2 regions of the Pantoea sp. At-9b genome follow, and region 2 is predicted to be linked to the other one. Evidence: predicted binding sites of a transcription regulator. Region 2 holds the regulator's gene; the other holds the start of a gene.

Region 1 (3,211 bases), 1.2 Mb from region 2:
GAATCTTGATGTGGTGATCCTCGAAGTCGGCCTTGGCGGACGTCTGGATGCGACCAATATTGTTGATGCGGATGTTGCCGTGATCACCAGCATCGCACTGGATCATACCGACTGGCTGGGACCGGATCGCGAAAGCATTGGCCGCGAGAAAGCGGGCGTGTTTCGTGGCGGCAAACCGGCAGTGGTGGGCGAACCCGCTATGCCGCATACCATCGCCGAAGTGGCGGCAGAGAAGGGCGCGCAGTTGTCGCAGCTTAACCGTGACTGGCAATGGCAACAGCAGGGCGACAGCTGGACATTGCAGGATGCGCAGGGTGAATTGCGTGACCTGCCGCTTCCACAAGTACCGCTCCCCAACGCCGCTACCGCGCTTATCGCACTGCGTGCCTCAGGGTTGACGGTGAGCGAAGCGATCATCCGTCAACATCTGCCGCTGGCCATTTTGCCGGGCCGTTTCCAGACGGTGAGCACTGCGCCACGTGTGATCCTCGATGTGGCACATAATCCTCATGCCGCTTATTATCTGGCTTCACGTCTGGCTGAATTGCCGCGTGCGGGTAAGGTACATGCGGTGGTTGGCATGCTGCATGATAAAGATATCGCCGGGACACTGGCGGCGCTGGCACCACAGGTGGATAGCTGGTACTGCGCACCGCTTGACGGCCCGCGTGGCGCAACAGCGGAGCAGTTGATTGCCCACCTGGCGAGCGGCGAGGCATTTACTACCGTAGACTCAGCATGGCAGGCGGCACGTCAGCAGGCCAAACCCGAGGATGTGATTCTGGTGTGTGGATCTTTCCACACCGTGGCACAGGTAATGGAATCGATGGCAGCGGAGAACGGCAGTGGCAAGTAAGTTTCAGAACCGTTTGGTGGGCACGGTAATCCTGGTGGCGGTTGGCGTCATCGTGTTACCGGGTTTGCTGGACGGCAAGAAAAAGCACTACAAAGAGGAGTTCGCTGCCATTCCGCTGGTACCGAAACCGGATGACCAGCAGGACAGCGAAATGGTGCCGCCGGTAACGCAGTCACTGCCTGCCCAGCCGCCGGAAGGTGCGGGAGCAGCACAGAGCGAAGCCAATGGCAAAACCACCACCACCACCGCACCTGCTGAGAATAGCAGCCCGCAACCTGCGGAGCACAGCGAACCCACGGTGGTGACACCGCCGCCGGTGCATCAGACGGTGAAACCAAAACCGGTGGAAACGCCAAAACCCAAACCGGTCGAGCAACCGAAACCGAAACCGGTGGAGCCGAAGCCCGTCGAGCAGCCGAAGCCGGTGGAAACCGCTAAACCGGTTGAAACACCGAAGCAAAGCGAAGCGGAAGCCCCCAGCGGGCAGGCTTACGTGGTCCAGCTCGGCGCGTTGAAAAACGCGGCCAAGGTAAACGAGATCGTCGCACAGCTGCGCCTGTCGGGTTATCGCGCCTTTACCGTGCCATCGACGCCGGTACAGGGGCAGATCACCCGTATTTATGTCGGGCCGGATGCCTCCAAGGCGAAGATGCAAGCCGCTCTGGGTGAGCTAAAAAACCTCTCCGGACTGGGTGGGGTGGTGAAACCCTACAGCACACGCTAAACCGTTGATAAGCCGCGCCGATAGCTGAAAAAGGCGCGGCATAGCACGGAGTGTTCAGTGCGATGCTGGATAAAAATTGATTATATTTCAGTGGATTATAATGCTGAAGTGGCCTGGGGCGAGGAAAGTTTTTTTCATCGCCCTTTTTATGGATGCAGAACCGGAAAACCCTACGCAAACGTTTTCTTTTTCTGTTAGAATGCGCCCCGAACTGGATGCAGGGGTGCAATCGCGCTGGCGCTGGAAGAGTTCATGATCTGGATTGATTACGTCATTATTGCGGTAGTTGGTTTTTCGGCCCTGGTCAGCCTGGTTCGTGGGTTTGTCCGGGAAGCCTTATCTCTCGTTACCTGGGGATGTGCGTTTTTTGTCGCCAGTCACTACTACGCCTACCTTGCAGTCTGGTTTACAGGTTTTGACGACGAACTGGTTCGCAACGGCATTGCTATCGCGGTGCTCTTCGTTGCCACCCTGATTGTGGGTGCCATCGTGAACTATGTGATCGGCACGCTGGTTGAAAAGACCGGCCTGTCGGGAACCGACAGGGTGTTGGGGGTCTGTTTCGGGGCGTTGCGTGGCGTGCTGATCGTTGCCGCTATTCTCTTCTTCCTCGATACATTCACCGGCTTCTCGAAAAGCCCGGACTGGCAGCAGTCCCAACTCATTCCCCAGTTCAGTTACATCATCAGGTGGTTCTTCGACTATCTGAAAAGCACGTCCAGTTTTTTACCCCGGTGACGCCATCGGGAGTGCGGCTAATGAGGAAATGACAACATGTGCGGTATTGTTGGTATCACCGGTTTTATGCCAGTAAACCAGTCGATCTATGACGCGTTAACGGTGCTGCAGCACCGCGGGCAGGATGCCGCCGGCATTTGTACCATCGATGCGCTAAACTGCTTTCGTTTGCGCAAAGCCAACGGGCTGGTGAGCGATGTCTTCGAAGCACGCCACATGCAGCGTTTGCAAGGCAACATCGGGATTGGTCACGTTCGCTACCCGACTGCGGGCAGCTCCAGCGCCTCTGAAGCGCAACCTTTCTATGTGAACTCCCCTTACGGCATTACGCTGGCGCACAACGGTAACCTGACCAACGCGCACGAACTGCGTAAACAGCTGTTCGAAGTGGGTCGCCGTCACGTCAACACCACCTCAGATTCCGAAATCCTGCTGAATATCTTTGCGCAGGAACTGGACCGTTTTCAGCACTACCCGCTGGAAGCAGACAATATTTTTGCCGCTGTGGCTGCGGTGCACCAGCAGGTGCGCGGGGCATACGCGGTGGTATCCATGATTATCGGTCACGGTATGGTGGCCTTCCGCGACCCGAACGGTATCCGTCCGCTGGTACTCGGCAAGCGTGTCATTGCTGATGGTCGTACCGAGTACATGGTCGCGTCGGAAAGCGTGGCGCTGGATACGCTGGGCTTTGAATTTATTCGTGACGTCGCACCGGGCGAAGCGGTGTACATCACCGAGCAAGGCCAGCTGTCGACCCGCCAGTGTGCTGAAAACCCAAAAAGCAATCCGTGCCTGTTCGAGTACGTTTACTTTGCGCGCCCGGATTCCTTCCTCGACAAGATTTCGGTCTACAGCGCGCGCGTGCGTATGGGCACCAAGCTCGGCGCGAA
Region 2 (3,211 bases):
AGGCTGTTTTCTTCAGACTGCTTAACCTGTAACCGGACTATGCGTTTACTCATTACGCTTTTTATGCTGGCTTTCGCCCAACTGTTTTTTAATGTGGCTTCTGCGTCACCGCATGCGCCCATCAATGCCAGTTTGCATAACGCAGAGAAGAAAAGTGCGCGTGAAGATGAGCGTCGCAAACGACGTCCGGTAAAAACCAGCACGAAGAAATCCCGTCTTGCCACCAGTGTTCAGAAGCTAAAACTGAAAAAACAGCCGAAAACGGAAACGGCGCTGCACAAAACCACCCGCAGCAAAAAATCTCTGCTGAAGTCACCGTCTAAAAAATATGGCCACCAGCGCACCGCCAAAAGAGCGGAGAAGCAGGATGATGGCGGCGATCTGACCACCATCAAGATGAGCAACTCCCACCGTCAGCGCTATCAGAAAGCCCGTGAAACCGCCATGAACAAACTGATGGGGCAGATTGGCAAGCCTTATCAATGGGGTGGCACCTCACCGCATACCGGTTTCGATTGCAGTGGCCTGGTGTGGTACGCCTACAAGGATCTGGTCAAATACAAATTCCCCCGCACCGCCAACGAAATGTACCATCTGCGCGATGCGGCACCGATTAAGCGCGATATGCTGGAGAAAGGCGATTTGGTGTTCTTCCGCATCAATCATCGCGGCACCGCTGATCATGTGGGTGTTTATCTCGGCAATGGCAAATTTATCCAGTCACCGCGTACCGGTAAAGACATTCAGATCAGTGCGTTGGGTGAGGACTACTGGTTGAAACATTATGTTGGCGCTCGCCGGATGATGACGCCCAAAACCATCCGCTAACCCGCCGCCCGCGAGCAGAAAAAGCCGGACTGATTTTTCAGATCCGGCTTTTTTTATTAATGAAGGATCGCGGTGAAGCTGAACACGATAATCATTAACAGCGCGCCCACAGTGGTAAACAGCGCCAGTTTCAGGTCGGTACTCATCACAACTCCTTAGTCACATTAATTGAAGGGTTATCGTAATTTTGTCACAGCCCCCGGCAAAAATCTCGTCTTATCCGCGCCAGCTTGCTAGAATCGCCGCCTTTCGTTGCGCAACAGATTTTGCGCACGCTGTGTTTGCGGCAAGTTAAAGTGTTATTGACTGAGTGTTAAGGTCTTTTTCTTCGCCATTTGCCCCGAAAATCGGGGCGTAAAACCATTAGCAGACGCAAACGTTTAACAATATACTTATCAGTTAGTTGCGATAAGCCCGGGAGTACCATTTTCATGGCAACAATTAAAGATGTGGCGAAACGCGCCGGTGTCTCCACCACCACGGTTTCGCATGTCATCAACAAGACGCGTTTTGTCGCGGAAGAGACGCGTAACGCCGTATGGGAAGCGATCAAAGAGCTGCATTACTCGCCCAGCGCCGTGGCGCGCAGCCTGAAAGTCAACCACACCAAAACGCTGGGACTGCTGGCGACCTCCAGCGAAGCCCCCTATTTCGCCGAGATTATCGAAGCAGTGGAGAACCATTGTTTCGACCGTGGCTACACGCTGATCCTTGGCAACGCGCATAACGATCTGCAAAAACAGCGCGCTTATCTGTCGATGATGGCGCAGAAACGCGTCGATGGCCTGCTGGTCATGTGTTCTGAGTACCCTGATGACCTGCTGACCATGCTGGAAGAGAACCGCAACATCCCGATGGTGGTGATGGACTGGGGCGCATCGCGCGGCGACTTCACTGATACGGTGCAGGATAATGCCTTCCAGGGCGGCTATCTTGCGGGTCGTTATCTGATCGAACGTGGTCATCGCGACATTGGTGCCATCCCCGGGCAAATGGAACGTAACACCGGCGGTGGCCGCCATGCGGGTTTCATGCAAGCGCTGAATGAAGCGGGTATCAACGTTCGGCCGGATTGGATCGTGCAGGGCGACTTCGAACCGGAGTCCGGTTATCAGGCGATGCAGCAGATCCTCAATCAGAAGCAACGTCCGACTGCCGTGTTCTGCGGCGGCGATATCATGGCGATGGGCGCGATTTGCGCTGCGGATGAGATGGGTCTGCGCGTGCCGCAGGATATTTCCGTGATCGGCTATGACAATGTGCGCAACGCGCGTTATTTCACTCCGGCGCTGACGACCGTGCACCAGCCTAAAGCTCAACTGGGTGAAAAAGCCCTGGAGATGTTGCTGGATCGCATCACCAGTAAGCGTGAAGAACCCCAGACCATTGAGGTTCAGCCCACGCTGATTGAACGCCGTTCCGTCGCTGACGGCCCGTTCCGCGATTATCGTCGCTAAGCCTCCGTTTCGCTCAGCCATTCCTGGTTGAGCGTTTCGGCATCACCGAGATAGCTCAGCAACCAGCCTAATGCCGGTGAGTTGCGTTGTTCCGACCAACTGACACAACACGGGCTATCCGGGAATGGCGTGGGTAACGCTAATTCGGTCAGTGCACCGCTATCCAGCAACGGTCGGGCTAAATGGCCCGGCACCATGCCGACGCAGAGTCCGGCAAGCAGGCAGTCAAGGCCGGTTTCCCATTCCGGCACCACCAGCCGACGCTGATTATCCAGCGTCCATGTCATACGTCGCGGCAACGCCCGCGAGGTGTCTTCCAACACCAGCGAAGGCCAGGCGCGCAGCGTTTCGTCGTCCAGCCGTGCGCTTTGCGCCAGCGGATGTTCGGGGCTAACCACACAGCGCCAGTTCAAGGCCCCCATATCCTGAAACGAGAAACGTCCACCGACCGGGATCGCTTGGGTCGCACCAATTGCCACATCAACCCGCCCGTCCGCCAGCGCATCCCAGACGCCATTGAACACCTCATAGCTGATAATCAGCTCCATGTCGGGAAAGTGACGGTAGAAATCCCTGACCAGTTGCCGGGTACGCTGCGGCTTCACAATACAATCTACCGCGATACTGAGCTGCCCACGCCAGCCGTTCGCCAGTTGCTGACACTGTCGCCGCGTCGCCAGCATTTTTTTGATAACACTGCGCCCCTCACGGACAAAATGCTCCCCTGCCGCCGTCAATACCACTTCCCGATGCTGACGTTCAAACAGCGGCACGGCCAGCCAGGTTTCGAGCTGACGTACCGTATAGCTGATGGCAGAAGGCACCCGATGCAGCTCCTGCGCCGCTGCACTGAAACTGCCGGTGCGCGCCACCGCATCTACCACTTCAAGCGCGTATTCAGACCACATTTTTCTGCCTGCAAATTT

The links. Region 2 encodes PurR, which represses purine synthesis genes. Its sites were predicted from a motif close to CANGCAAACGTTTGCNTG; they were not measured.
Region 1: cvpA (colicin V production protein) is a predicted target of PurR. The motif match lies at 1,752-1,769, and genes of this name have one in related genera.

Annotation. Positions count from the first base shown of each region.
Region 1 is NC_014837.1:3,028,377-3,031,587, reverse strand. Features, by position in the region: gene folC (bifunctional tetrahydrofolate synthase/dihydrofolate synthase) at 1-856, shown strand, start outside; gene dedD (cell division protein DedD) at 846-1,580, shown strand; gene cvpA (colicin V production protein) at 1,833-2,318, shown strand; gene purF (amidophosphoribosyltransferase) at 2,355-3,211, shown strand, end outside.
Region 2 is NC_014837.1:1,863,867-1,867,077, reverse strand. Features, by position in the region: gene PAT9B_RS08550 (C40 family peptidase) at 40-828, shown strand; gene PAT9B_RS30570 (YnhF family membrane protein) at 885-974, opposite strand; gene purR (HTH-type transcriptional repressor PurR) at 1,260-2,285, shown strand; gene punR (DNA-binding transcriptional activator PunR) at 2,282-3,193, opposite strand.